3 regions of the Kluyvera sichuanensis genome follow, and region 1 is predicted to be linked to each of the others. Evidence: predicted binding sites of a transcription regulator. Region 1 holds the regulator's gene; each other region holds the start of a gene.
What was found. The regulator Fur, encoded in region 1, represses iron uptake genes when iron is present. The targets are predictions, from matches to a motif close to ATAATAATGAGAACNACTATCAA.
Positions count from the first base shown of each region.

Region 2: fhuF (siderophore-iron reductase FhuF) is a predicted target of Fur. The motif match lies at 6,659-6,681, and genes of this name have one in related genera.
Region 3: sufA (Fe-S cluster assembly scaffold SufA) is a predicted target of Fur. The motif match lies at 7,827-7,849, and genes of this name have one in related genera.

Region 1 covers NZ_CP162271.1:97,303-107,590, reverse strand. The annotation lists gene potE (putrescine-ornithine antiporter) at 1-170, shown strand, start outside; gene AB2B48_RS00520 (IS110 family transposase) at 278-1,258, opposite strand; gene pgm (phosphoglucomutase (alpha-D-glucose-1,6-bisphosphate-dependent)) at 1,544-3,184, opposite strand; gene seqA (replication initiation negative regulator SeqA) at 3,223-3,795, opposite strand; gene ybfF (esterase) at 3,978-4,742, shown strand; gene ybfE (LexA regulated protein) at 4,872-5,165, shown strand; gene fldA (flavodoxin FldA) at 5,316-5,846, shown strand; gene fur (ferric iron uptake transcriptional regulator) at 6,138-6,590, shown strand; gene chiQ (ChiQ/YbfN family lipoprotein) at 6,703-7,038, opposite strand; gene AB2B48_RS00480 (chitoporin ChiP) at 7,088-8,506, opposite strand; gene AB2B48_RS00475 (hypothetical protein) at 8,966-9,529, opposite strand; gene AB2B48_RS00470 (hypothetical protein) at 9,522-10,288, opposite strand, start outside.
Region 2 covers NZ_CP162271.1:4,412,252-4,422,539, reverse strand. The annotation lists gene prfC (peptide chain release factor 3) at 135-1,724, opposite strand; gene yjjG (pyrimidine 5'-nucleotidase) at 1,818-2,498, opposite strand; gene rimI (ribosomal protein S18-alanine N-acetyltransferase) at 2,513-2,959, opposite strand; gene AB2B48_RS21125 (DNA polymerase III subunit psi) at 2,928-3,341, opposite strand; gene rsmC (16S rRNA (guanine(1207)-N(2))-methyltransferase RsmC) at 3,444-4,475, shown strand; tRNA gene AB2B48_RS21115 (tRNA-Leu) at 4,701-4,786, shown strand; tRNA gene AB2B48_RS21110 (tRNA-Leu) at 4,814-4,899, shown strand; tRNA gene AB2B48_RS21105 (tRNA-Leu) at 4,935-5,020, shown strand; gene AB2B48_RS21100 (DUF1435 domain-containing protein) at 5,064-5,303, opposite strand; gene AB2B48_RS21095 (GGDEF domain-containing protein) at 5,533-6,597, shown strand; gene fhuF (siderophore-iron reductase FhuF) at 6,699-7,487, shown strand; gene AB2B48_RS21085 (PTS sugar transporter subunit IIC) at 7,528-8,871, opposite strand; gene AB2B48_RS21080 (YbaK/EbsC family protein) at 9,209-9,667, shown strand; gene bglJ (DNA-binding transcriptional activator BglJ) at 9,664-10,288, opposite strand, start outside.
Region 3 covers NZ_CP162271.1:1,382,817-1,393,104, forward strand. The annotation lists gene pykF (pyruvate kinase PykF) at 1-522, shown strand, start outside; gene AB2B48_RS06850 (major outer membrane lipoprotein) at 834-1,070, shown strand; gene AB2B48_RS06855 (L,D-transpeptidase LdtE) at 1,136-2,152, opposite strand; gene sufE (cysteine desulfuration protein SufE) at 2,262-2,678, opposite strand; gene sufS (cysteine desulfurase SufS) at 2,691-3,911, opposite strand; gene sufD (Fe-S cluster assembly protein SufD) at 3,908-5,182, opposite strand; gene sufC (Fe-S cluster assembly ATPase SufC) at 5,157-5,903, opposite strand; gene sufB (Fe-S cluster assembly protein SufB) at 5,921-7,408, opposite strand; gene sufA (Fe-S cluster assembly scaffold SufA) at 7,419-7,787, opposite strand; gene AB2B48_RS06890 (hypothetical protein) at 8,405-9,190, opposite strand; gene AB2B48_RS06895 (glycerophosphodiester phosphodiesterase family protein) at 9,192-10,288, opposite strand, start outside.

The DNA.
Region 1 (10,288 bases):
AAGCGCGCGTCGCCAACTTCGTGGCCTTTATTGGCGCGATGTACAGCTTCTATGCGCTCTACTCTTCCGGCGAAGAAGCAATGCTGTACGGTTCCATTGTGACGTTCCTCGGCTGGACGCTGTACGGCCTGGTGTCACCACGTTTCGAATTGAAAAACAAACACAGTTGATCGTAGATACTGTGAGCGGCAGCAACTCCTTTTCACCGTTGCTTCCCGGATTGCAGGCATAACTTTAACAGCGCCTTCTGGCGCTGTTATCACTTCCCCGTCCGCCTTTATACTACAGGCATCCCATGCTGCAACGCATCGAACGTTTTTCCTGACTTTAATACCCCATAGGCCACCTGCGCCAGCTTACGCATCATTGCACCTATTATCACTTTCGGTCGCTTCCCGTTACCTTCCAGCCTTTCCCTGAACGCTTTTCCCCATGCCGTGTGATACAACGCTGACATCGCCGGCATATATAACGCTCCGCGCAGATGAACCGGTCCTGCTTTGCTCATCCTGCTTGTTCGCATCACGCTGCTCCCCGACTCATGCTGCTTCGGCGTCAGTCCTGCATACGCTGCGAACTGCCGCGCAGTGGCGAACCTCAGCTTCAGTCCCGTGTACGCCAGCAGCACCGCGGCGGTTTTCTCTCCTATCCCCGGGATACTGCTCAGCAGCTTCCGCCGTTGTTTCATATCCGGGTCGTTGTCCGCCAGGTCTTTTATCTGTTTTTCAATGCGCCTCAGCTCTGCTCCCAGACACTGCAGGAGAACATCAATGCTCTCCAGCTGTACTTCCGGTGCAGTTTCCTGGCGGTTTTTCTCCTGAGTCTGCATCTCTGTCAGCGACTGATGTCGTAGCACCAGCGCTTTCAGGGCCCGCTCTGTCGGGTGCGGCGCTTCCCATGCTGGCGGCTTTTTCTCCCGGCAGAAGTGAGCCAGCATACGAGCGTCCACTTTGTCGGTTTTGTTGCGCAGCCCTTCACTGCGGGCAAAGGCAGCGCTCAGGGAAGGGTTGATGATGGAGACGGTATACCCGGCATCGCTCAGATGGGCGGCAGCGTCTTCCATGTAGGTGCTGGTAGACTCCATGCAGACATGAGCATGGCTCACCTCATGGCTACGAAGCCAGCGGACCAGGTCCTCATAGCCCGGGGGAGTATTGGCAAACTTTTTACAGAGATGGCGGCCATCAGGGCGAAGGATATCAACATCAAGTTTAGTTTTAGCGACATCAATGCCGATGAAGTACAGTTCATATTCCATAGTGAAACCCACCTTGCGAATGCGGATTACCGGTAAAAACCGGTCCATGATACTGTCCGGTTTGTCACATGAGAAAGAACGGCGGACCGGTGCAGAATATCTACGGTACAGGCGTGAAAGCCTAAGCCCGGGCACGGCATCCGGACCGCCATCAGAGAGAACTGGCCGGTTCTTTCTGACGAGGTAATCATACAAGCCCGGGCGAGGCATTTATGCCGACCCCGGGGCAGCACAAAGTCCATAAAAAAAGGGAGCCAGTCGGCTCCCTTTTTCTTACCTAATCACTCAGGCGTTTTTCAGCACTTCGCTAACAATCTCTACCGCTTCTTTCTCAATCTGCTTACGGTGTTCAGCACCGAGGAAGCTTTCGCAGTAAATTTTGTACGCATCTTCGGTACCGGATGGACGCGCCGCGAACCAACCGTTGTCGGTCATCACCTTCAGACCGCCGATAGAAGCGCCGTTACCCGGTGCCGCCGTCAGACGTGCGGTAATAGGATCACCTGCCAGGGTGCTCGCGCTCACCATCTCTGGAGAGAGCTTAGACAGCGCTGCTTTCTGCGCTGAAGTGGCGCTAGCCTGCAGACGGTTGTAGCTTGGCGCACCGAAACGGGCAGACAGTTCGTTGTAGTGCTCCTGCGGGTTCTTACCGGTGACAGCAGTGATTTCCGCCGCCAGCAGGCACATGATGATCCCGTCTTTATCGGTAGACCACGGCGTACCGTCGAAGCGCAGGAAGGAAGCGCCCGCGCTCTCTTCGCCGCCGAAGCCGAAGCTGCCGTCGAACAGACCGTCAACAAACCATTTAAAGCCAACCGGCACTTCAACCAGCTTACGCCCCAGGTCGTTCACCACGCGGTCAATCATCGCGGAAGAGACCAGGGTTTTACCGACGGCAACCTCTTTGCCCCACTGCGGACGATGCTGGAACAGGTAGTTGATCGCCACTGCCAGATAGTGGTTCGGGTTCATCAAGCCAGCCGGCGTGACGATACCGTGACGGTCGTAGTCAGGGTCGTTAGCAAACGCCAGGTCGAACTTATCACGCAGCGCCAGCAGGCCCGCCATCGCGCACTCGGAGGAGCAGTCCATGCGGATTGCGCCATCTTTATCGAGGTGCATAAAGCGGAAGGTCTGGTCAACGTGATCGTTAACGATGGTCAGGTTCAGGTTGTAGTGCTTAGCGATACGCTTCCAGTATTCAATACCGGAGCCACCCAGTGGGTCAACGCCCAGGGTCAGACCGGCTTTCTGGATAGCCGCCATATCGACGATATCCGCCAGCCCTTCAATGAACGGCTGTACCAGATCGACTTCTTTCACGTGACCGGAAGCCAGCGCAGCGTCGTAAGCAATACGCTTCACGCCCGCCAGGTCGGCTGCCAACAGCGCGTTCGCGCGGTCTTCAACCACTTTGGTGACGTTGGTATCAGCCGGGCCACCGTTTGGTGGGTTGTACTTGATGCCGCCGTCTTCCGGTGGGTTGTGGGATGGCGTAATCACGATCCCATCAGCCAGCTTACCGCCTTTCTTGTTGTGTACCAGGATAGCATTGGATACCGCCGGAGTCGGCGTGAAGCCATTGTCTTCCTGGACAATGACATCTACCCCGTTTGCCGCCAACACTTCGAGAACAGAGATAAACGCTGGCTCAGAAAGCGCGTGTGTATCCTTCCCGACATAGCATGGGCCCGTAATTCCATTTTTCGCGCGCTCTTCCGCGATCGCCTGAGCAATGGCCAGAATATGCTTTTCGTTGAAGCTGTGACGACCCGCGCTCCCACGGTGGCCGGACGTACCGAACTTCACCGCATGTTCCGGGTTGCTCACGTCAGGCTGCAGCACGTAGTACTGCGCCGTCAGTTGGGCGACGTTGATCAAATCACTCTGCTGTGCAGGTTGTCCTGCACGGGTATGGTTTGCCATTGCCTGGTCCTTCTTATGCAAGGGTTAGATTGTCAGTATTAGATAGTACCGCAAACCTTCTCAATCAATTCCGCCGGGAATTGCATTGATTGCATGATGTGTTCGACCATGCTGCATTTACGGCCTGTATTGGTATTAGTAATGACCCAGTATGGCGTATCCGGAACCTGTTTTGGTTTTGTCTGGTTGCCGTTTTTGAGCAGCGTCTGCTCATCAGCAGCAAAATAGACGCGGGTACGACCGTGAAGGGATTCGGTAGCTTCGGCAAACGCCTTGTTGTCCAGAGCGTACAGCGTGGTCAGTACCAGCATGAAGCGGTTAACCGCTTTCTTCTGTTCTGCATACTCATCAGAGAGCAGCAGCTCACGCATAGCACGGACTTTATCTTTGGCGGTTTTTACCGTTTTCACGTCAGCAACGGGGGCAGCAGCCGGGGCCGGAGCGGGAGCCGGTTCTGCTTTGACGACCGGCGCAGCAGCAGTCGCCACGGGCTGAGAAGCGGCGGAGAATTTCAGCATACGCCGTAAAATGTCGGACGCGCTCTCGCCAATGTGCAGAGTGTGAGCCGCAATATAGCGATAGAGCTCGTCATCAACTTCGATCGTTTTCATCTTAATCCGGTGCGATAATTTTTCTGAATACAATTCATTGGGATTATAAAGTCAAAACCCAACAGCGGGTAGCGCCAAACCAGGAAGACAGCAAAATTCGGATGAGTTCCTCTCTTGCCCCTGAGCGTTAGAATGTCCAACATGATACCCTAACCCGACAATGCGAAAAAAAGAACTTTGCTATGAAATTGAATGTCCGAGCGCAAACTGCACAAAACCTGCACAATAATTCTCCCATCGTTCTCGTCCACGGCCTGTTTGGTAGCCTGGATAATCTGGGCATCCTGGCCCGCGACCTGGTCACCGACCACGATATCCTCCAGGTAGACATGCGTAACCACGGTCTCTCACCGCGCGCCGATGAGATGACCTACCCCGCTATGGCTCAGGATCTGCTCGATACGCTCGATGCTAACGGCATTGAAAAAGCAACGGTTATCGGCCATTCCATGGGCGGTAAAGCGGTGATGGCGCTCACCGCGCTGGCCCCTGAACGCATCGACCGACTGGTGGCGATTGATATTGCCCCGGTCGATTACCAGGTCCGCCGTCACGATGAGATTTTTGCAGCTATTAATGCAGTCACCAACGCTGGCGTCGCCACCCGTCAGCAGGCCGCGACGGTAATGCGCGAGTACCTTAAAGAAGAAGGCGTGATTCAGTTCCTGCTGAAATCCTTTGTCGATGGTGCCTGGCGTTTTAACGTACCGGTGCTGTGGGAGCAATACCCGCATATCGTTGGTTGGGAGACCATTCCGGCCTGGGACCACCCTGCCCTATTCATTCCCGGTGGCAATTCACCCTATGTGACCGAAGCCTATCGTGACGCGCTGCTGGCTCAGTTCCCGCAGGCAAAAGCGCACGTTATCGCCGGCGCGGGTCACTGGGTTCACGCCGAAAAACCGGAAGCGGTGCTGCGAGCCATTCGCCGTTATCTCGCCGAGTGATTAAAAATGCATCGACCGCGCGCCAGAATGGCCGTGGTCGTTGGCGTGTGGGCCCCACTGATGTATGATTGCGCGCTGTCTGCACCGGGTACCGCCCGGTAGCTTGTTTCCCCGAAGTCACTCAGAACCATGGCAAAAGAACAAACGGACCGTACGACCTTAGATTTGTTCGCAAATGAGCGTCGGCCGGGAAGACCAAAAACCAATCCGCTTTCGCGTGACGAACAGCTGCGCATTAATAAGCGTAATCAGTTAAAACGCGACAAAGTGCGCGGTCTGAAGCGCGTGGAGCTGAAGCTGAATAACGAAGCCGTTGATGCACTCAACGAGCTGGCGACTGCCCGTGATATGAGCCGGAGTGAACTCATTGAAGAGATTCTGATGAGCCAACTGGCCCAGCTGCACGGACAGGGGAAAGTCTGAAAAATCCCCCAAAATACGCTTTCATGTAGCAGAGTGTGCAGTCCGGCACGATAGCGGTTTCCGCGCACCTCTCTGTTCTGCTATGATTGCCCTTATCTGTGGGCAATGAGCCACCACCATATCATTAAGTTTCAAGAGGTTATTTTACTCATGGCAATCGTTGGCATCTTTTTCGGTAGCGATACCGGAAACACCGAAAATATCGCAAAAATGATTCAAAAACAGCTTGGTAAAGATGTCGCTGACGTTCACGACATTGCCAAGAGCAGCAAGGAAGATCTGGAAGCATTCGATATTCTGCTGCTGGGTATCCCAACCTGGTACTACGGTGAAGCACAGTGCGACTGGGATGATTTCTTCCCTACGCTGGAAGAAGTGGACTTCAACGGTAAACTGGTTGCGCTGTTTGGCTGCGGCGACCAGGAAGACTACGCGGAATACTTCTGTGACGCACTGGGCACCATCCGCGACATCATTGAGCCGCGTGGCGCAACCATCGTCGGCCACTGGCCGACCGCGGGCTACCATTTCGAAGCATCCAAAGGTCTGGCGGATGACGACCACTTTGTGGGTCTGGCTATCGACGAAGACCGTCAGCCAGAACTGACCGCCGAGCGCGTTGAGAAATGGGTCAAGCAGGTTGCAGAAGAGCTGCACCTGGATGAGATCAAAAACGCCTGATTATCCTGCGGCACGATGATAAATCGTGCCGCATTAATAGGTAAAAGCAATTAAAATAATAGCTACAATTTTTTAACTTTTGAGCGCATACCTGTACAATATCTTCTGATTTAGCGCGGTCTCATCGCCAGTTTGTCGGTGAAGCCTCGTTTTTGAAAGCTTAGTTTACCCGGCTCTTGCTGTTTTCATTTCAATAGGGTCATTCTATAATGAGACGCATTAATTCGGGTGCATTCTCTGTGATACTTTCGCTGATGGAAGTTAATCGTTTAGCAACAGGACAGATTCCGCATGACTGACAATAACACCGCATTAAAGAAGGCTGGCCTGAAAGTCACACTTCCACGGTTAAAGATTCTGGAAGTCCTTCAGGAACCGGATAACCACCATGTCAGCGCGGAAGACTTATACAAACGCCTGATCGACATGGGTGAAGAGATTGGTTTAGCCACGGTTTACCGCGTACTGAACCAGTTCGATGACGCTGGTATCGTGACCCGTCACAATTTTGAAGGCGGTAAATCCGTTTTTGAACTGACCCAGCAGCATCACCACGATCACCTGATCTGCCTCGACTGCGGCAAAGTGATCGAGTTCAGCGATGATTCCATTGAAGCTCGTCAGCGTGAAATCGCATCGAAGCACGGTATCCGCTTAACGAACCACAGTCTTTATCTTTATGGTCACTGCGCTGAAGGCGACTGCCGTGAAGATGAACACGCACATGACGCGGTAGCAAAATAAGCGTACCGCGCTTCTCGAAAACCAGCCTAAGCGCTGGTTTTTTTATGCCCTGCTTTTACGATAGCCATAAAAAAACCGCTGCAAGCAGCGGTTATTGGTAATCAACGTGAACTTATTTCTGTGGCGCGTTGTTACTGCGAATTTCCTGCCAAATCTTATCGCAGTTTTTCGCTACCGCTTCGTCATTGCCCATTTTTCTGGCGTTAATACATTTCTGGTAATCAATGACGCGCACGCTTTCCTGATTCGCGAACTGCTCGTGCGTTTTCTCTTGCTTCAGCACATTCAGCACGCTCTGGCAGGCCTGAATTTTATCCGGATTGCCTTCTGCGGTGTTAATACAGGCGCTGTAAGCATCCTTAAGCTTGCTATCTTCCTTCGGTGCAGGAGATTGGGCACAGGCGGTTAATCCAGCAGCCATCAGCGCAATAATAATCAATTTTTTCATACGATGAGCCTCTTAACAGCGGCAGAGGTCTCCCCCTGCCGCGTTAGCATCAGAAAATAGTGAACGGTGCGATAACCATGAATTTCACGTCACGCTCATCCTGGAACATGTTGTTGTAACCTGCATCGCCCATATTAAGATTGGAGTGATTGTCATACTGGGTGAAGTGCAGTTTGAACATCGTTCCTTTCGCACGGCCATCCTGTACAACATAGGCAGCATCAAGGCTGTACGAGGATTCTTTCAGACGCTGGCTTTGATCGTAGATTTCAGCAGAGCTTGGTTTAGCATCCCAGCCGTAGACATATGATGCCCCGACGGACCAACCCGGCAGGTCCCAATTACTTAAGTCGTACATGGCGCCGAAGAATACCGCTTTTTCGCCGTTGGCGTTGAAGTCAGAACGGTTATCCCACCAGATATCCAGACGACCGTTAGACGATGCATAGGTAGGAGTCATACGCTGCAGGAAGTAACCCTGGTTACCTTCTGCACGCACCCAGGTGCCTTCCAGGCGTAAATCAACCTGACCGACTTTGTAGCCGAAGGTTAATGCCTGTAACCATGCCATTCCATCGTAAAGGTCGTTAGCCAGCGCAACATCATCTGCCGTTGTCAGATTTTTTTGGTCGCTGACTTTGTCATGTGCGCCATAGAACTGATAGCTGGTGGTTAATGGATTACCCACGACATCAAATTTATAGGATGCCTTAGCAAAATACTGGTCCATATATCCCTGAGCCTGGCCAAAAGCAGCTTCAAGCACCAGATCGTTTTTGAAGTCATACTTCAGGCCCAGAGAGTGTAAATAATCCACTTTCTTTTTACGGTCGCCCTGGTAAAAATTATCCATTTCCAGGTGCCACGGAGCCTTGTACTGATCGGTCCACATGTACGAGAAGCTCAGCGCGCCAGCATCACCGTAGTCGAAGTTAGCGCCGGCTTCAGCACCCTGATAGGTGCCAGGCATAAAGCTCCAGTGCGGAGCCAGCAGCGTTTGACCGGTTGGCTGGATATAACCAGCACGTGCCCAGGTAGGACCATATTTAAATTTAGCTGCCGCTTTATAAAGGCTGATACCGCTTTTATCGCCAGACCAATCTTCATCGTATGCTTTATTGCTCGCGGAGAAGGCAATTTCGTTCGGGTGAGCACTACCGTTATTCTCTGCCATTTCAATCGCGGTAAACGCCGCAATATCAATACCGAACATGTCAGCCGCATAGCCAGACTGGAAGTCGAGGTTGGCGTTCCAGGTGGAGTGGGAAAGGTTGGTTTTATATTTACCGTTGTCATTTACATCTTTACGGTCACGCTCACGCTGCCAGTAATAGATACCACCGGTCATTGTAGAATCGTCGATGAAGCCTTCTGCCTTTGCTTCCGGAGTCATCATAAAGCCTGACATTGCTGTCACACCGGCGATAGCCAGCGCCAGCGTACTACGTTTGCCACTAAACGTACGCATAGTTATATCCTCTTTGACTTTTAAAAATGCCGCTGCAAAGCAGAAGGCAAAAAAATAAAACTGATAAAAAGGTACTGCTAAAAAATTGTGTTTCACTACACCTACAGACTATTTTTCGCGACGCGAATTATCAATCCTTTTCCGCAACGAGAGTGCAGGATTATGACAAAGCGCACATATTTGGTTTCCGTTTGTAACAGAGTGCGTTACTGCAACATCTCCGCGCCAAGCCTTGCCGGGCCTGAGAAAAGTGTGAATGAGACCGTTTACATTAGACTTTTGTAACAAGCGGGATTAAAAGCGTGGGATACTTAGAGGTAGAATAATTGCATTAATTCGCTTCGCGAAACTAAGTAAGGCAACGTTTGCCGAGACGCTTACCCGGTGCTGAGTGCCTCCATGCACACCCCAGCAAGCTGACCATGGGACCAGGTCATAGGATTATCTCGTGACCATCATCTAATACCACGCAATGACTTTCCCCTTTTTATCAACAATCACTCCTGTGGTAAGCCCATTCGACGTTTCACTATAAGCATGGTTTTCATCAAAGTAGCGAATCCTGGCTCTAAAAAATACGCAGGTATATGGGCCATCATCACCCACCCAATCTAATTCACCGGGAAAACAATTATCACTATTGTTCACGGTAGTGGTCTCACAGCAATCTGGATTCTCACGGTTAAATTCATTGACAGAACGATAAAGCACTAACATAAAATAATTGCCATTTGTATATTTCTTTTTTAATTTATCTTTATACGCTGTAGCATCATGAATAAAATAATCACCAAGCTTAGGCCATGGATAAATAGACAAAATATCATGTGAAATTTCTATTTGCTTATCTCTATTAGTAACAAAACTCTTGATAACTTCCTCTACCGCCCTACGTTCCCTGATGGCAAATTTTTTCTCCCCTTGGTATATTCCCTGAAGAGCAATTAATATAACGCATGCTATAAAAACTAAAAACACCATTTTTACTTTATGTTTGCTAACCATTAAGGATAATTTATTCATTTTTAAACCCCTGAAGTATAAACCTGGATTTCATAAAACAAATACCAAGAGTCGATCTTTCCCCATAAACCCATTGCTGAAAAGTCCGCATACGATTTAATGGACTAGCTACAACACGTAGCGGTTTATCTTGTTCAGGATAAGATAGCGTAGAGAGGATAAAATATTCTTTATTAACCGTTATAATCTCATCAAAATAGCTAAAAGTATGAGATTTATTATCCACAGCATCATAAGTCCATTGGTTAAATGTCTCATTCTTCCAATAATCATACCGACGCGCTTCTTCCAGACCGAATACACAGTCACCACACGTCGATTGGGTTAGTGGAAAGGCCTCCCAACGGAATTGAATAAAATCAGTATATGGAACCGTATGATGTACCGTATAGCTTTCCTTCACTTCATGGCCCAACGCAAGTTCATCATAGCCCTGGCCTATAAATCGATACCAGTAATCCTTCTGCTGCATTCCCGTTTTATCGGTGTAATTTATTTCATACTCCTCGGTGCGAAAAATATGCGTTCCCAGGAGTTTGCGTGGCAGATTGAGACGGGTTTGCAGGAGTAATTCAGGGAGTGGATGGTAGATATCAGGTGAGGAGTGATAGACCTCCGGGTCATAACCCTGTTCATTCAGTGCATTGAGGACGGTCTGGCATATCTGTTTATCTTCAGCGTAAACCATGTTAAAGCTATTGGCGGGACGTTGCCTCTCCAGTTCATCCCAGGTCATCGCCGGCAGGGCGTCATCATCAG
Region 2 (10,288 bases), 780 kb from region 1:
TAAAATCGCCCGCTCCGCTGGTCAAAAAACAGACAGCTAGCGAAAAAAGAGGAGGAATTAAGAACTTTCCGCAAACGGCTAATCAGGAAGGAAAAACGTCAGGGTGCAGCGGATGCCACACCCTGAAGGGGTTTTTAGTGCTCGCGAGTTTTGCGGAACTCAACTTCAGGATAACGTTCCTGAGTCAGATTCAGGTTCACCATGGTTGGGGCGATATAGGTCAGGTTATCACCGCCATCCAGCGCCAGCTGAACTTCGTTTTTACGTTTGAACTCTTCGAATTTCTTCACGTCTTTGCTCTCAACCCAACGGGCCGTCGCGACGTTCACCGATTCGTAGATAGCTTCCACGTTGTATTCGCTTTTCAGACGCGCAACCACCACGTCAAACTGCAGCACGCCCACCGCGCCGACGATCAAATCGTTGTTGGCGATCGGACGGAACACCTGCACCGCACCCTCTTCGGACAGCTGAACCAGCCCTTTCAACAGCTGCTTCTGCTTCAGCGGATCCTTCAGGCGAATGCGACGGAACAGCTCCGGTGCGAAGTTCGGGATGCCGGTGAACTTCATCATTTCGCCCTGGGTGAAGGTATCACCAATCTGAATGGTACCGTGGTTGTGCAGACCGATGATGTCGCCTGGATAGGCTTCTTCAACGTGAGAACGGTCGCCCGCCATAAAGGTCAGCGCGTCGGAGATCACCACGTCTTTACCAATACGTACCTGACGCAGCTTCATGCCCTTCTCATATTTCCCGGACACCACGCGCATAAACGCGACGCGGTCGCGGTGTTTCGGGTCCATGTTGGCCTGAATTTTGAAGACAAAGCCGGTGAATTTCTCGTCCTGCGCTTCCACCAGACGGGTGTCGGTTTTACGCGGCATTGGCGCCGGCGCCCACTCCACCAGACCGTCCAGCATATGGTCAACGCCGAAGTTACCCAACGCGGTACCGAAGAATACCGGGGTAATTTCGCCTGCCAGGAACAGCTCTTTATCAAACTCGTTGGACGCGCCCTGCACCAGCTCAAGCTCATCGCGCAGCTGCTGAGCCAGGTCGTCACCCACAGCGGCATCCAGTTCCGGGTTATTTAAGCCCTTAACGATGCGCACTTCCTGAATGGTGTGGCCTTTACCGGTCTGATACAGATAAGTTTCATCTTTATAGAGATGGTAAACGCCTTTGAACAGCTTGCCGCAGCCAATTGGCCAGGTGATTGGCGCACAGCCAATTTTCAGCTCGCGCTCAACTTCATCCAGCACTTCCATCGGATCGCGGATGTCACGGTCGAGTTTGTTCATAAAGGTCAGGATCGGCGTATCGCGCAGACGGGTAACTTCCATCAGCTTACGGGTACGATCCTCAACGCCTTTCGCGGCATCAATAACCATCAGACAGCAGTCCACCGCCGTCAGCGTACGGTAGGTATCTTCGGAGAAGTCTTCGTGCCCCGGGGTGTCCAGCAGGTTCACCAGACAGTCGTGGTACGGGAACTGCATCACAGAGGTGGTAATAGAGATACCACGCTGCTTTTCCATCTCCATCCAGTCAGATTTAGCATGCTGGCTGGAGCCACGGCCTTTTACCGTACCGGCGGTCTGAATAGCCTGTCCGAATAACAGCACTTTTTCAGTGATTGTCGTTTTACCGGCATCCGGGTGGGAAATAATGGCAAAAGTGCGGCGTTTGGCCACCTCTTGCAAATAAGGAGACAACGTCATAATTCAATCTTCTTGAGTAAGCGCGGCTTCGCACCGCGCAGGTTGAATACGAAAAAATTGCGGCTATTTTACCCATCAAAGGGGGGCTGGCAATCACTGTTTACACAGGAGTAACTCCAGTTCAGGCAATGAGGTCACCGTCCAGTCAGGCGTAATGCCTTCCGGCAGTGGACGCTGATGCGCGTTCAGCCAGCAGGTTGCCCACTCGGCGTTCATCCCACCGCGGATATCAGACTCGGCGGTATCACCGACCATCAGCACGCGGGAACGGTCCGGATGACCAGCCTGTTCCAGGGCATAGTCAAAGATCCGGCGGTCCGGTTTTGCCACGCCCACTTCTTCAGAAATAATCAGTAGATCAAAGTGTTCGCGAAGCCCGGTGCGCTCCAGACGAATTTGCTGTAGCGATGTAAAGCCGTTGGTGATGATGCCCATCTTCACCTTGCCCTTCAGGGTATTCAGCAGCGATACCGCGCCCGGCAGCGGGGCGCAGATTTCCGCCATCGCGTTCATAAAGGCATCGTTCAGGTCGCCTGGCTTCACGTTCAGACGCTCCGCCCAGCTGGTAAAACGCTGGTGCTGAAGCTGCAGCGAGGTGATCGCGCCGTTCTGGTAGTCGACCCACAACGGTTGGTTGACCGCCTGGTAGTCCTGGAAATCTTCCGCGGTAAAGGTCACGCTATAGTCGAGAAACATCCGCTGTAAGCCGCTAAACGAGTCAAACGTAAACAGCGTTTCATCGGCATCGAAGAAAATCCAGTCCCACTTCTTCATCTTTTCACCTTGTCTTACATACTGAGGGGCAGCGCCATAATGATGGCGTCCTCACGGCCGTCCGCCGTGGGGTAATAGTTGCGACGGATTGTCGCCTCATTGAAGCCTAAGCTTTCATACAGCGCGATGGCCGCGTGGTTTGAGGCTCGCACTTCCAGCCATAGCGTCACCACGCCCTGCGCGTCTAGTGCATCAATGAGATGTTCCAGCAGTTCACGTCCCAGACCACGGCGCTGATACGCAGGATCGACGGCAATGTTGAACAGCGTGGCTTCGTCCAGCACGACCTGAGTAATGGCAAACGCGGCCATTTCACCGTCGACGGACAGTTGGAGGTTCAGATAGCGCTCGCCCTGGTTGCTGGCGAAGGTTTTTTCACTCCAGGGAAACGCATGCGCGCGCGTTTCGATTTGAAAGGCGCGGGGTAAATCAGTCGTGCTGAGGGTAGAAATCGTGTTCATGGGCGCAAATTTGTTGCCACAGCGCGGCGCGAGCTTGCGCGCTAGCCTGTAGTTCATTAAACGGAGGCGTCGAAATCATCGCCCCTTCCAGCGTCACCGGCGTATCGTTGCCAAGACGCCAGCAGTGACATCGACTGTCCTGCGGCAGCATCGCCACCCGGTCAGGCGTCAGCGGTAAAACCTGGTCCGGCGTCAGGCACAGCGCGCGGAGAATATCGCTAATCAGCGGCTCGGTGAGCGGCGGTAACGCCTCGGCCACCATCACCAGCTTGACATGCGGCGGAAGCGTAATCGCAATTTCACCCTGCAGTGCCCCAGGGCGACGTAATGCCCACTGGGTGATACCCAACTGTTGTAATTGCCAGTCTCGCCGGGATGTCATGTGAAACGCTCCTGTCTATCAAGGGCGCAAATATAGCAAATTCATCGAAACTGCGCCAATTACACACTATAATCCCCGCCTAAGTTTATTGAGGAATAATTCATGTCTGCTTTTACCCCGGCAAGTGAAGTCTTGCTGCGTCACAGTGATGATTTCGAACAGAGCCGTATTTTCTTTGCCGGCGATCTGCAGGATGACCTGCCCGCACGTCTGGAAACCGCGGCAAGCCGCGCGCATACCCAGCAGTATCACCACTGGCAGGTGCTGAGCCGCCAGATGGAAGACAACGTTCGCTTTAGCCTGGTGGCTCAGGCAGAAGACGTCGCGGATTGCGATACCCTGATCTACTACTGGCCGAAGAACAAGCCGGAAGCCCAGTTCCAGCTGATGAATATTCTTTCTCTGCTGCCGGTTGGTACCGATATTTTTGTCGTCGGTGAAAACCGCAGCGGCGTACGTAGCGCCGAGCAGATGCTGGCTGAATATGCCCCGCTGAACAAAATCGACAGCGCGCGTCGCTGCGGCCTGTACCATGGCCGTCTGGAAAAACAGCCAACCTTCGACGCAGAAAGTTTCTGGGGCGAGTACCAGCTGGATAACCTGACCATCAAGACCCTGCCTGGCGTATTCAGCCGCGACGGTCTGGATGTCGGTAGCCAACTGCTGCTTTCTACCCTTACCCCGCATACCAAAGGCAAAGTGCTGGATGTCGGCTGCGGTGCTGGCGTACTGGCAGCCACCCTTGCCAGCCATTCACCAAAGGTACGCCTGACCCTGTCTGACGTGAGCGCTCCAGCGGTCGAAGCCAGCCGCGCTACGCTGGCGGCGAACGGTGTTGAAGGTGAAGTCATTGCCAGTAACGTCTTCTCTGAGATTAACGGTCGCTTTGACATGATTATCTCCAACCCACCGTTCCACGATGGGATGCAGACCAGCCTGGACGCTGCCCAGACCTTAATCCGCGGCGCGGTTCGTCATCTGAACAGCGGCGGCGAGCTGCGCATCGTGGCGAACGCCTTCCTGCCGTATCCGGCAGTGCTGGATGAAACCTTCGGTTTCCACGAAGTCATCGCCCAGACTGGCCGTTTTAAAGTGTACCGCACCGTTTTGACCCGTCAGGCGAAAAAAGCCTAATCAGATCGCCTGTAGCCCGGCCGAGCGTAGCGACGCCGGGACTTACACCGTGGCATTTCCCGGCGTCGCTACGCTCGGCCGGGCTATATAAACTCCCCATAACCGAAGAAACGCCTTTTTTTTCGGCAATCGCGCCGAGTTCGATAATTAACTGTTGACGCCCAGCGTAAAATCTCTAGAATTCGGCCCCGTGGTAATGATTCTTTCATAAAGAGTCAATGGTATGCGAAGGTGGCGGAATTGGTAGACGCGCTAGCTTCAGGTGTTAGTGTCCTTTGGATGTGGGGGTTCGAGTCCCCCCCCTCGCACCATAAACCACGTTATATCGTTCGCAGAGTGCGAAGGTGGCGGAATTGGTAGACGCGCTAGCTTCAGGTGTTAGTGTCCTTAGGATGTGGGGGTTCGAGTCCCCCCCCTCGCACCAACGAAGCGATATAACAAAAGTAACGAGATATCTGTGCGAAGGTGGCGGAATTGGTAGACGCGCTAGCTTCAGGTGTTAGTGTCCTTAGGATGTGGGGGTTCGAGTCCCCCCCCTCGCACCAGACTCCTCGTTCTCTCCCGGTAGTTCCCCCCCATTTTTGATAGTCATCCCATTAGCTTTACATTCATTGTTATCAGCACAAGACCGCCAACAAACGCAATGCATGACGGTAACAGCACAAAGTGACGTAACCGACGATGCCATATCATCGCGCCGCTCAGCAGCAACCCGCACACGATAACGCCGCGCCAGACGTCAAGCGACAGCCCCATCGTGCTCAATATGGCGATTGCACTTCCCGAAATCAGTACACCCCAGCCGCTACCTAGCGTTCGTTGCAACATGAATCAGCCCATATAAATGATAATGATTACCAATATCATATATTGTTTTTTGTCAATTGTCTGCTCATGCGCTAAGGTTTCATAATCATTAATGACATGTATATTGTATGGTGATAAATTGTACAAAAAATAGCATGTCTAAATAAATAGAATTTGCGCTTTGCATTCATGAATTATTCTTGTTTTTGATGCATTTACTTATATTAAAGGCTGACTACAACATCCAACAATGACAGTACAATCCTGGCGCACCCTGCGTGCGCAAAAATATCAGCTAACGTTCCGGCTATTTTTGTTTCTGAATCTGGTCTCATCGACGCTGTCCGTCTTCAGCCCGATATATAACGTTAATATTTTTCCACTACCCGCAATGCTGATAGCGGTGGGCAGCAGCGTGCTGCTAGTATGGAACTGGCGATATACCAGCATAAAACTGAATATACTAATAGTTTCGGTTATATTCGGCTGCTTATGGGGCTGGCATATTTTAAGTAAAACTTTGGTGCTTGCTTTACCTAATGACAATTTCCAGATGGTAGCGCTTTTCAGCGTACTATTTGTCGGTACCATTGCCTTTTCCAATAATATTGTCGCCTTTTCCCTCCATTCAATGCCGACCTTTATTGTGTGCCTGATAACCAGTCCTTCCGGAGAATGGTGGAGAATGGCCTACTGTATGGCGCTGCCGTTAGTTGGCATCGCTATTCAGCATGTGATCCAGCGGCGTAACGATAAGTTCGCGCAGGGGCTGATGTATAAACTACTGGAAGAGCGCGAAACGCTGAACGGTCTGAGCATGCTCGACCCGCTGACCGGGCTCTACAACCGCCGCGGGTTCCAGTTCCGCCTGGATTCATTAATGTCGATAGGCAAGGCGCAGCACTCCGTCCTGCTGCTGGATATTGATCACTTCAAGGCCTACAACGACCACTACGGCCATATGATGGGCGACCAGGCTCTGATGCGCGTTTCGGCAGCGATTCGAAACGCCGTACGTTCCAGGGATATTGTGACGCGCTTTGGCGGTGAGGAGTTTATGGTGGTGCTACCGCACTGCAGCATTGAGGCCGCGATGCAGACCGCCGAGCGTATTCGCCAACACGTATACGATCTCAAAATTCCGCATATGTTCAATTCCAGCGTGGCAACCCACGTGACCATCAGCATCGGCGTAGCCCCGTTGGAGGATAACAACATTGATCAGGCCATGCAGCGCGCGGATAAGGCCCTGTATGAAGCGAAAAACATGGGGCGCAATAACATCCTGACCTACGAGCAGGCTCCCGCCGTCTAGGTTCACAAAACGCGAGTGCAGGAGACAAACTTCTTGCGCTCGCTTTTATCTATAGCTAGGATTGCTAATCATTATCATTTAGATTTGAATCCAGCAACGCTATGGCTTACCGTTCCGCTCCGATCGCCGATGACCTTATCTGGCGCACGCCGATTCCCTCAAAGGAACAGGCGTTCGCAGAGTCAGTGCGCGCCAAAATAGCCGAACTGCGTCCGCACCTGCTGGACATGTTTCGTCTGGGCGAAGCGGCCCCGGATTGTGCCAGAACCCTCAGCGAATGGGCAAAACCGACGGAGCTAAGCTCCTTGCTGGCCGTCTATTCCGATCATATCTACCGCAATCAACCAACCCTGGCGCGAGAAAATAAACCGCTGCTTTCCCTTTGGGCGCAATGGTACATCGGCCTGCTGGTGCCACCGTTGATGCTCGCGCTGCTGACTGAAGAATCCGCTATATCACTTAGCCCTGACCATTTCCGCGTGGAATTCCACGAAACTGGCCGTGCGGCCTGCTTCTGGATCGACGTACACGCTGACGTTCGCGCCAGCCAGAAGCCGGCCATCGAACGCATGGACGATCTGGTGAGTCAGGCGCTTATGCCGGTTGTGCAGGCGCTGGAAGCAACAGGAGAGATTAACGGCAAGCTCATCTGGAGTAATACCGGCTATCTGATTAACTGGTATCTCGGCGAAATGAAAACGCTGCTAGGGGAAGAGCAGGTCAACCTGCTGCGCCAACGCTGTTTCTTTACCAGCACGCTGGCCGACGGCCAGGATAATCCGTTATGGCGTACTGTGGTATTACGTGACGGCCTGCTGGTGCGTCGCACCTGCTGCCAGCGTTACCGCTTGCCCGACGTTAAACAGTGTGGTGACTGTACGCTGAAATAAACAACGGGGCTTTCGCCCCGTTATTTTTTGCTGCTTTCTTTTACGCTGCCTGCTGACTCTCTTCAGCCGCACGCTGCGCTTCTTCGTTTTCCTGCTCTAACAACTGTTTTTCATACACTTTGAAGAACGGATAGTAGATAACTGCGGAAACGCAGGCCAACAGCACCACCAGAATCGCCGCACGGAAGTCCCAACCTAAAGCCCATGCGCCGCCAATAGGTGCCGGTGCCGTCCACGGTACCACTGAAATCACGCGACCAATCAGATCCAGCTTCATCGCCGCCCACGCCAGAATCGCGTTGACCATCGGTGCCAGCAGGAATGGAATGAAGAACACTGGGTTCATCACGATTGGGGTACCGAAGATAACCGGTTCGTTGATGTTGAACAGGCTAGGCACCACGCTCAGACGGCCGATAGAACGCAGGTGGGCTGAACGGCTACGCAGGTAGCAGAACACCAGCCCCATCGTTGCACCGGAACCCCCGACCACGATGAAGAAGGTCCAGAACGCTTCCATAAAGATGTGCGGCAGCGGCGCGCCCTGCGCCAGAGCAGTCTGGTTCAGGCCAAGGTTAGTCAGCCAGAACATCTGCAGCATACCGGAGACAATCGCCGCCCCGTGGATCCCTGCAAACCACAGCAGGTGACCAATCAGTACGGCCAGCAGAATCGCCGGTAAGGAGTCAGCGGCGGAAACCAGCGGTTTGAACACGGACATGATGGCTTGCGGGATCAGCATGTCGAACTGGCTTTGAATAAACAGGCTCAGCGGATAGAGCGTCAACACCACCACCAGCACTGGAATCAGCAGGTCGAAGGAGTTTTTGATCATCGGCGGCACCTGATCCGGCAGGCGGATCCCGATGTTGCGGACTTTCAGAAAACGCATCATCTCCACGCAGTAGACGGCAACGAGGATCGCGGTAAAGATCCCAGTTCCCCCCAGGCTATCAACCGGCAGATGACCGCTGGTTTTTGGTGCAGCCACCAGCAGAAACGCCATGATGGAGAGCATCGAACACATGAACGGATCGAGCTGGTTGCTCTTTTCGTAGTGTTTACCGAGGTTATAGGAGATAGCCGCGCAGATATAGATAGACATAATGCCCATCGTCATATCAAACGGCGTCAGAATGCGGCCTTCAAACTGCTTAGCGAGATCTAACCACGCACGGGCAAAGCCCCAGGTGGTATCGGGAGAAAACGGTGGGTAGGCGAAAACCAGTAAAAACGATCCTACAATCATAAAAGGCATGGCAGAGATAAAACCATCACGAATCGCCATAACGTGACGCTGAGAGGAAATTCGTCCCGCGACCGGACTAACGTAATTTTCTACAAAACGGAATATCAGATTAAATGCAGCGTGATTAGCAGACATAACAGCCCTCCTGACAGGCTTTAGACGTCAACACAGCAACAACGATTTTGCCGACATGCAACTGGGCGTACATTGAAGCATCAGGTGTTACGGGTCTGCGACCTGCAATGATGTTCATACCGATACAGTTCATACACGGCTCTTATTATAGATACAAAGGAAGTTACCCCCGCAGTATCAATCGCCTGATGAATAACCGCAACCGGTTACAGTAACCGGTTGCACTGATTGTGAAGGAGATCCAAAAAACAAACAATTTTTGCACAACTTAGCCGCTTTATTTACAACCCAGGTAACTCTATGACAGAGTGACTCGCCGAATTATCAGGAGAGAAGCATGAGCCTACAGTCCGTAAAGACATTCTTTGCCGAGCACGCGCCCGACATCAGCATCATCGAGCTTGAGCAAAGTACCGCAACCGTTGCGCTTGCCGCTGCCGCGCACCGCGTTGAGCCCGGACAAATCGCCAAAACGCTCTCGCTGAAGGTGAAAGACCGCGTCATTCTGGTAGTTGCGAAAGGAGATGCCCGTCTGGACAATAAGAAGTTGAAAGAGACTTTTGGTGCGAAGGCTCGCATGCTAAGCAGTGATGAAGTGGTGATTCTCACCGGTCACCCGGTCGGTGGGGTCTGTCCATTTGGGCTGGAGAATCCGCTGGCGGTGTACTGTGATGTCTCGCTGCAGCAATACGAAGAAGTTCTTCCTGCCGCAGGAGCCATACACAGTGCGGTACGCATTTCGCCGGAGCGAATGGCTAGCCTTACCGCTGCTACTTGGGTGGATGTCTGCCTCTAGCAAACAGGCGAGGTGCTGGCATCATTTATATCGTGTAACGACACCAGCAGGTCGGCGGCGCTCAGTAGCTCAATATCGGAATTCACTCTCAGCTTCGTCATCGCATTAAATTTGTGCGCGCGAATGGTTTTGATATTCCGCCCCAGTTGCTGAGAAATATCCATCAACGAATAGCCGTAGGTCATGTAACGCAGGATCAGGTTCTCGGTCGGGCTGAGAAAACGATTTTCACGCTGGGCAGCGGAATCCTCCATTGCTTCACGAACTTCTATCGCCTCTTCCAGCAGCTCGAATACGCTATGCCGTAGGTCACTCAACGTTTCGGATTTACTGAGCACGCCGTGAATATAGGTTGGCGACAGGTGCCGAATCAGCGCCGCTTCATCTTTATCGTTAGCCAGAATGATGCGCATCACCTCAGGATGATGATTGGCAATCTCGCCCATCAATAACAGGCATTCAATACGAAGTTCACGCGTGCCGGAGAGACAATACATGACGCCATCAAACGGCCCTTGTTTGACCGCCAGCTTAAATTCAGCAATGCTGCGAAAAAAATGGAAAGTAAAATGCCTACCACGAGCGCTCATCAGTAGATGGCGTAGCCCTACCGCCGTCACA
Region 3 (10,288 bases), 1.3 Mb from region 1:
GTAGCCAACGCCATCCTCGACGGTACTGATGCAGTGATGCTGTCCGGCGAATCCGCTAAAGGTAAGTACCCGCTGGAAGCGGTAACCATCATGGCTACCATCTGCGAACGTACTGACCGCGTGATGACCAGCCGTCTGGACTTCAACAACGACAGCCGCAAACTGCGTATCACTGAAGCCGTATGCCGTGGTGCCGTTGAAACTGCTGAAAAACTGGACGCACCGCTGATCGTGGTTGCTACCCAGGGCGGTAAATCTGCACGTGCTATCCGTAAATACTTCCCGGATGCCACCATTCTGGCGCTGACCACCAATGAAACCACTGCTCGTCAGCTGGTGCTGAGCAAAGGCGTTATCGCTCAGGTAGTCAAAGAGATCAGCTCTACCGATGATTTCTACCGTATGGGTAAAGAAGTGGCTCTGGAAAGCGGTCTGGCTCAGAAAGGTGACGTTGTTGTCATGGTTTCTGGTGCGCTGGTTCCAAGCGGAACCACCAACACTGCATCCGTGCACGTACTGTAATAATCCACATACTTATTATAGTTTGCTTAAAAAAGCGCCCTCTGGGCGCTTTTTTTATACACTCAGATAACTGAGCTCAATAAAAAATCAAATAGGCTGTCACTATTTAAACTCGGTTTTTCTAAGATGAATCCGATGGAAGTTCCCTGTTTTCACACACTTTTTCGCCACAAAATCCTAAAGTCGATGGTTCTTTGAGCGAACGATCAAAAATAAGGGAAAAGGCATAAAAAAATATTCTCAATATAAAAAAGTTTGTGTAATACTTGTAACGCTACATGGAGATTAACTCAATCTAGAGGGTATTTATAATGAATCGTACTAAACTGGTACTGGGCGCGGTAATCCTGGGTTCTACTCTGCTGGCAGGTTGCTCCAGCAATGCTAAAATCGATCAGCTGTCTTCTGACGTTCAGACTCTGAACGCTAAAGTTGACCAGCTGAGCAACGACGTGAACGCAATGCGTTCCGACGTTCAGGCTGCTAAAGACGACGCAGCTCGTGCTAACCAGCGTCTGGACAACCAGGCTCACTCTTACCGTAAGTAAGAGTTCTGGTAATAAAAATGGCGCACATTGTGCGCCATTTTTTTTGCCTGCGATTTTCCCCTGCTCTATTGCGTCACCTTACCGGATGACGTTTCTGCTCCCACCGTTTCTCCCCGCGCACTGTTCTGTACCGACAGCACCGGTTCAGCCGCAGAAGCCGTTCCTTTCCCCGTAGAGATAATCACCGGATAACCGGCACGACGCGACAGCGTTTTCTTCACCTGGTCTTCGCTTACGCTCGCCTGCTGGACGAACTGCTTAAAGCCAGGGGATAACGTCATCTTCATGGTTTGCGTGTCCTGTGCTTCGTTCTGCGATAGCGGGCGATGCACTTCCAGATAACGAGAGCCATCCGGCTCGACGGCGTACTTCACCGGTTCGTTAATCACCCTGACCGGCGTTCCACTGCGTACCTGAGCAAACAGCGCTTTGATGTCCGGCGCATTCATGCGAATACACCCCGAGCTGACGCGCAGACCGACGCTGTCCGGGGCGTTAGTGCCGTGAATGAGATATTCGCCGTTACCGTACGCCAGACGCAGCGCAAAGAGCCCCAGCGGGTTACCCGGCCCAGCAGGCACCACCGCGGGCAACGTGACGCCACGCTCCAGGGAACGCGCGCGGATGCCCGCCGTTGGCGTCCAGGTCGGGTTCGGGATCTTCTGCCCCACGCGTGTCGTCATTTCCGGCGTTTCCAGCCCTTGCAGACCGATGCCAATAGGATAGACCTGCACCTTCTGCTCTCCCGGCGGGAAGTAGTAAAGGCGCAGTTCAGCCAGGTTCACCACAATCCCTTCACGCGGCACATCCGGCAATAGCATCTGCGACGGGATAGTCACAACGGTACCGGGTCTTGGCACCGGCGCGATGGTATTGTTGGCCTCGAGGATTAGCATCGCCGCCGTATCAAAGCGCCGGGCGATGGCCTGTAGGTTCTTATCACCGTCCTGAACGGTGTAGGTTTGATTCTGGCCGATTAAACGACTATTGGCGGGGGGTAATGGGTAGTCAACGGCCCAGGCGCTGGAAATGGCGCTGAGGGCTCCTAAAATGCTGAGTGTTAAGAGGGACGCGCGCTTCATATCTGGATTCCTTATTCATATTCACTGACAACGTGCCAGAAAGCTGAACCACCAGCGTGGCGGGCTTAAGCCCGCCTTTCGTAACAGAATGAAAGCTGTCTATTTGATATTAGCTAAAACTTGCTGCTTGTGTACGAATTGCCCGAATCATCGCCTCCAGCCCCTGGGAACGCGACGGTGTCAGATGCTGCGCCAGCGCCAGCTGTTCAAACCAGGGGCGAACATCGAAAGCCTGAACGTCGGCGGCGGTCATGCCATCGTAGAGGATAAACACCACGGCAATCAAGCCCTTAACAATAGCTGCATCGCTATCACCCTGAAGCGTTATCCGGCCCTGTTCATCGCGCCCCATGACTATCCACACCTGGCTCTGGCAGCCCTGAATAAGGTGTTCAGGGCTGTGCAGTTCGGTGCTTAACGGTGCCAGGCGCTGCCCCAGCTCGATGATATAGAGGTACTTCTCTTCCCAGTTGGCGCAGCGCGTGAAATTGCGCAGCAGTTTGTCTTTATCCGGTAAAGCCGCCATTGTCGCTCCCTGTTAACCCAATAAGCGCCTGATGCGCTGTAACCCTGCCACCAGTCTGTCGACCTCTTCAACGGTGTTGTACATCGCCAGCGAGGCTCGGCACATGGCGGGAACCTGGTAAAATGCCATCAGCGGCATGGCGCAGTGGTGGCCGGTACGTACGGCGATGCCGTAGTTATCGAGGAAACTACCCACGTCATAGGCGTGATGCTTGCCGAGATTAAAGGCAATCACCCCACGGCGCTCAGCGGGGCCGTATAGGTGCAAATCAGGTACGGTAGCCAGCGCGTCCAGCGCATAGCGCATCAGGGTCTGCTCGTATTCGTCGATCGCCGTCAGGCCCAGCGCATTCACATAGTCCAGAGCCGCACCGAGGCCAATAATGCCGCCGGTGTTGGGCGTACCCGCTTCAAAACGCCACGGCGCTTTGGTCCAGCTGGTGCCTTCGGTCAGGCTGACGGTGGCGATCATTGAGCCGCCCCCTTCCCACGGTGGCATCTCCTGCAGGATTTCCGCTTTGACGTACAGCGCACCGATCCCGGTCGGGCCATAGAGCTTATGACCGGAGAAGGCATAGAAATCGCAGTCCAGCGTCTGTACGTCCACCGGCAGGTGCATCACCGCCTGCGCACCGTCCACCAGCACTTTCGCGCCGTGGCGATGGGCCAGGGCGATCAGCGCTGGCAGCGGGTTCACCGTGCCCAGTACGTTAGAGACCTGGGTGACGGCCAGCAGCCGGGTACGTTCGTCAAACAGCGCCTCTACGGCATCAAGTTGCAGGGTGCCGTCAGGCGTGAGTGGAATCACCCGCAGTTCCGCCCCACTGCGCGCACAGAGCATCTGCCAGGGCACGATATTGGCGTGATGCTCCATGGCGGTGATCACGATATTGTCACCGGCCTTGACGTTGCTGTTTCCCCAGCTATTCGCCACCAGGTTGATGGCCTCGGTGGTGCCGCGGACAAACACGATCTCTTCGGCGCTGGCAGCATGGAGGAAGTGCGCCACTTTCTGACGCACATCTTCCATACGCTGCGTGGCTTCGGCGCTTAGCGTATGGATCCCGCGGTGTACGGCGGCATAGCCGTGGCGATAAAAGGTCGCTTCGGCGTTGATCACCTGCTCTGGTTTTTGCGCGCTGGCGGCCGAATCGAGATACACCAGCGGCTGACCGTGAACCTCACGCGCCAGCACCGGAAAATCACCGCGAACCTGTTGTACGGAAAAAGTCATTGTTTACCTCCTGCCAGACGCAGCCCAATGCGCGCCAGCACGTGCTGCTTGAGCGCTTCCAGGGCAATGGCATCGGTCAGCCCGGCGGCAAACGCATAGAGGATGATTTTCTTCGCCTCCTCCTGCGCTATCCCGCGTGAGCGTAAGTAAAAGAGCTGCTCATCGTCGATACGCCCCACGGTGGCACCGTGGCTGCACTTGACATCATCAGCGTAGATTTCCAGCTGCGGCTTGGTATCCACTTCCGCCAGGCGACCGAGCAGCAGGTTGTTGTTGGTCATCTGCCCGTCGGTTTTAATCGCGTGCGGCGCCACGGTAATCACACCGTTAAACACCGCCCGGCCCTTATCGTTAACAATAGTTTTATGCAGTTGGCGGCTGTTGCAGTAACCCTGATTATGTTCAAGCCAGGTACGGGTATCGCACACTTCGTTGTCCACCGGCATCGACAGGCTGTTAACCCGTAGAGTGCTGTTCTCGCCATTCAACTGTGTGCAGGTGTGGTGACGGGTGACCGCCGCGCCTAGCAGGAAGCTGTGGCTAAAGGCCGAGGCATCGCGCCCTAATCGCAAATCGTTGTGGGCGAAGTGGTAGCTCAGGGCATTCTCACCGTTCAGTTTAAAATGTTGAAGCTGGGCGTTGTCCGCCACCTCTGCGGTCAACCTTGCACCGGTAAAATGGCGCGCCGCATTCAGGCTAACGTACTGCTCAATCACCGTCGCCTGCGCCCCTTCAGCCAGACGGAGATGGTGACGATAGTGCACGGTGTTCATCTCATCAGAGTCAAGGCCACGGGTAATGTGCAGCAGCAGCAGCGGTTTTGCCGGCTGCTGATGACGCGCCACCGCAATATGGGTCACGCTGGTTGCCAGCCCTTCGGTCAGATGGAGGAACACTTCACCGTGCACGGCATCCGGCAGCGACTGACGTTGGTTATCCACCGTCACCTCAAACCCGCTCGCCGATAAATCGTCGCTCAACCGGGCGTCGAACTGCCCGTCAACAAACACCAGTCGGTAGGCATCCAGCGCCACCGCGTGCGCATCGCGCTCTGCGACGGTCAGCGCTGGCAGCGCCGGAGCGACGAAAGTGCTGGCAAGCAGTTTATCCAGCGAGGTGTACTTCCAGTCTTCATCTTTGCGCGTCGGCAGCCCCAGCTTTTGTACCTGCTGGAGATGCTGATGCGCCTGAGGCGACACGTTGCCGCCCCGCGACTGGAACAGCGCATGCCACTGTTGCAGCGCGCTACTGTTGTTCGCTAAGCCAGCCATAGCCCTGCTCCTCCAGTTGTTTCACCAGACGGAAGTCGCCGGATTTCACAATGCGCCCTTGATAGAGCACGTGCACCACGTCAGGTTTGATGTAATCCAGAATGCGCTGGTAGTGGGTGACGATGATAAACGCCCGCTTACCGTCGCGCAGCGAGTTCACGCCGTCGGCCACTATTTTGAGGGCATCGATATCCAGCCCGGAGTCCGTTTCATCGAGAATACAAAGCTCCGGCTCCAGCACCGCCATCTGTAGAATATCGTTGCGCTTCTTCTCACCGCCGGAGAAACCGACGTTGACCGAACGGGTCAGGAGATCCGCAGGCATCTTCAGTAGATCAATTTTCTCTTCCATCAGATCCTGAAAGTCAAAACGATCCAGCGGTTCCTGCCCGCGATGCGCGCGCACCGAGTTCAGCGCGGTTTGCAGGAAGAACTGGTTGCTGACCCCTGGGATCTCGACCGGATACTGGAAGGCCATAAAGATGCCCTCTCCGGCCCGCTCTTCCGGCGACAGCGCCAGCAGGTCGTTGCCCTTAAACGTTACCGAACCGCCGGTAACGGTGTAATCCTCACGGCCTGCCAGCGTCGCGGAGAGCGTACTTTTCCCTGAGCCATTCGGCCCCATAATGGCGTGCACCTCACCTGGACGCACGTTCAGGTTAACGCCGCGCAGGATCGCTTTATCGTCAACCGAGACTTCTAATTCGTTGATATTCAACATACCGTTTCCCTTAATCCTTAACCGACGCTGTGTTCAAGGCTGATAGCCAGCAGTTTTTGCGCTTCCACGGCGAACTCCAGCGGCAGCTCCGAGAAAACATCCTTACAAAAGCCGTTCACGATCATCGAGATAGCATCATCTTCGCTGATTCCGCGCTGCAGGCAGTAGAACAGCTGATCTTCACCGATGCGTGAGGTGGTGGCTTCATGCTCCAGCTGTGCGCTGTTATTGCGGCACTCAACATATGGGAAGGTATGCGCCCCGCAGTCGGGGCCAATCAGCATCGAGTCGCACTGGGTGTAGTTACGCGCATTGGTTGCCGTCGGCATGATTTTTACCAGCCCGCGATAGCTGTTCTGGCTATGCCCGGCGGATATCCCCTTCGAAATAATCGTCGAGCGGGTATTTTTGCCGATGTGGATCATCTTAGTGCCGGTGTCGGCCTGCTGATGGCCGCTGGTCAGCGCCACCGAGAAGAACTCACCGACCGAGTTATCCCCGCGCAGGATGCAGCTCGGGTATTTCCAGGTGATCGCCGAGCCGGTTTCCGACTGCGTCCAGGACATCTTGCTGTTTTCCCCCTCGCACAGCGCACGCTTGGTGACGAAGTTGAGGATCCCGCCGCTGTTGTTATCGCCGGGGAACCAGTTCTGCACGGTGGAGTATTTCACTTCCGCATCTTTATGGATAATCACCTCCACCACCGCCGCGTGCAGCTGATAGCTGTCGCGCACCGGGGCGGAACAGCCTTCGATATAGCTGACGTAGCTGCCTTCATCGGCAATCAGAATCGTGCGTTCAAACTGGCCGGTTTTCTCGGCGTTAATACGAAAATAGGTCGAGAGTTCCATCGGGCAGCGCACCCCTTTCGGGATGTAGATAAAGGTGCCGTCTGAGGCCACCGCCGCATTCAGCGCGGCGAAAAAGTTGTCGTTTTCAGGTACGACGGTGCCGAGGTAGCGCTGGACCAGTTCAGGGTGATCGTGGATCGCTTCCCCAAAGGAGCAGAAAATGATCCCCTGCTCGCCCAATTTTTCGCGATAGGTAGTCGCTACCGAAACGGAGTCAAAAATGGCATCCACCGCCACCTCTTTGCCTTCGCGTACCGGCACGCCGAGCTGGTTGAAGGCCGCTTCAACTTCATCGGTCAAAAAGCTGCTGGCCCCGGTCTGCTGCTGTGCACCTGGTTCGGAAGCACAGGTATCATCGCAGTTGCCGCACGACGGCGCAGAGTAATAGCTATAGTCCTGATAGTTCAGCGAAGCGTAGTGGGCTTTTAGCCAGTGCGGCTCTTCCATCTGGGTCCAGGCATGGTAAGCCTTCAGGCGGAATTCCAGCATCCACTCGGGTTCATTACGTCGGGCTGAAATCGCCCGCACCACCTCTTCATTGATCCCTTTCGCCAGTTCGTCGGTCTGTAGTTGGGTAAAAAAACCTTCTTTATAGTTCAGCGGGCCGCCGGCCCAGGTCTGGACATCGTCACTTGCATCAGTATTGCGCGTCATTATGTACCGCCTATACCCCGAAGCTTTCGCCGCAGCCACATTCGTTCTGCGCCTTCGGGTTATGATATTTAAACAGCTGGTTCAGGCCTTCCCGCACGTAATCCACTTCCGTGCCGTCAATAAACGGCATCGCGCTTAAAGGTACCCACAGCTTCGCGCCGTCGGCTTCGAACAGCAGATCGTCTTTATTCGGTTCACTCACCGCGTCCAGCACATAGCCAAAGCCTGCGCAGCCGGTCTGTTTCACCCCAAGCCGCACGCCCTGAATACCGGGTTGCTGTTTGACCAACTCCCGTATATGCGCCGCCGCAGCGGGGGTAAGCGTCACGCCGCGCCAGGTCACATCACTGGGATCGAAAGTTCCTGAATGCAAATCCATAGGTCTACCTCATCAGTGGAGCTACAAAGGGATAACGCTATGTTAGTGATAATGATTATCACTTCAACCCGCGCCGCGTGGGGGTATTCCCCGTTTTCCCTTTATTTATGCCTTTTTATAAGCATAGACCCTGCAACAATCGCCGATTGAGATAGATTTATTTTTACAATGCTTTGAAAAATAATGGGTTTATTGATGGTGATAGGTGACTGGATGGGAAGTACTAAAGATGTATAGCTAATGCCTATTTATTTAATCGGTTTTGAGAGGTTCTGCGAATCAGGCACTTAGAGGATAATCAGTAGGTTAGGGAAAGTGCTGTATGGACATATAGGGACATATACGGTCTTTTTGATGCCCCCAAACCTGCCCCCTGAAAGCATTCTGCCCCCCATATGCCCCCCAGATTCGAGTTTAAGTTAGTGGTTTTCAAGAGCATTAGCGCAAGACGAATCACTACCCTCACCGGTTTCGAGTTGTTTTGCGCTAATTTTTTGCCATCACATCTCAGTCATTATTGACTGACAAAGCTGCGGCGTTGCATGCAGATGCATTCGCCATAGCTTACAAATAGCAGTTGCTCATATAACACGCCATCCGCGAAAGTGTGTCTGAAATCAGCAAGTAACAACAACATGAAGCCGAGCAGTACCTCCGGCCAGCACATCAGATTTGAACGCCCCATCAGACTGAATCAATTTAATATTGCATCCAGTATTTGTTACTGTATTCGGACCTGCGCTAACAAACCCTGCTGACGCAAGGCTAAATCCTGTGTCGATGGTGATACTGACAGCAGGAGCTAGGGATTCATCCACCCCCGGCCATCCTACCTCGATGGTGTCACCTGTTGCCGATACAATAAATGCCCCACTCGTGAAGAAGTTAGCCGCGTCAATAGACCATGCTCCATCACTTCGTAGCAAATTGAACGAAATCGTTTTATTGCGACGCTCACTGCTGATTGCTAATCGAGGGTTTCTAAACTCAAAAGTGCCTTGCGATGCTGTGCTGGCTCCATAAGCCAAAGATATCCAGTTCCCGCCATCGGACACAATCCAATCGAGGCGTAATGTTACCCACTCTAATGACGTAGTAGTTGCAAGACCTACAATTTTTTTACCAGATGAAATCCCATTGCCGGAACGTGAGTCAATCTCAATAGAAGCCGTACCAGATACCAGCGAAGTGCATCTAACATCTACTGAAAAACTCAATGTCGTTCCATGTGATAGTTTGCCCAAATCCATTAGTTGTAGGGCAGCAGAAGTTGTCGATGACTTAGTTAAAACAGATTTTGTGGTATCGCTTTTACTAAATGCATTAGACCCAATAGGAATTTCTGCATAGCTCTGAAATGACTGCATACCTTTCGGTAGTGTTTTGTAATTTTGAACTCGCATATTACCCCCGGTAAAAGTCAGTAACAATGATATCGGCACCAGCACTGACTGCATTATCAAAACGAGTTGGTGTATTAGCAATAGCATATACAAGCAGTAAACCACGGTCTTTTATACTTGATACCGCTGATGCATCTGTGATAATGGGGCCACTTAACATCGCCGCGCAGTTACCTAATTTATATGCCATGTTAAGTCGGTCTTCGTCCAATGCAGCTCCATACGCCCCCATAACACATAGACCTATATACGCATTTTTAGAACGCAATAATTCTAAGGTTTGCGGGTACGTAGACTGAACGCAAACATCAGTTGGGCGTGAGCCATAATATTTTGTAACGAGTGATAGGAAGTTATCAGCCTGGTCAGAAGTCATAGGCGCAGACCATTCGGCTAATGGGGTAACTGCGCACCGTTTGCATTCGCGCAACCATTCATCATAATTCATTATTCTCTCATTCGCCCATGCAGATGAAACGTATGTTCCAACATCCATAGCCTTTAATTGAGCATACGTGAAGGATTCTATAGCGCCCGTATTAACGTTATTTGTGACACGATCTACCGTTGCGTCGTGGAATATTACAGGCACACCATCAGATGATATTTTAGTATCACCCTCAATTCCCCAAACACCTCTCTCAGATGCAAATCGAATAGATGCTCGTGTGTTTTCAGGTACAAAATAAATTGGTGCAGTCAACCCTGAGCCAGGAAATTCACCTGTAGTTGTTCCACTCCATCCCCGATGAGCAACTACTCTTGGGGTGGAACCGTTACGCACAAGAGTTGCATAAAAGTCATGCCCACTCATTCGCTTTAATTTAAAATTGCCATCATGTGTTAATATTCCAATGGGGTCGGCAATGCTTACCACTTCAAATGAAGACGCACCGCCATCCGAGTTAATGTTATAGCCGCCTATCTTGACCTTTTTCCCGATGTTATAGCTGCTGAACAGCAATGCCTCCTTCAGACTATTGAATTGGATATCAACAGTAGGAATCAGCATTGATCCTGTAGATGACGAAAGCTCCCCTCGTAGTACCGCATCACCGGTACTAAGCCACGCGCCAACACCAACACCGCCCGTTGAAT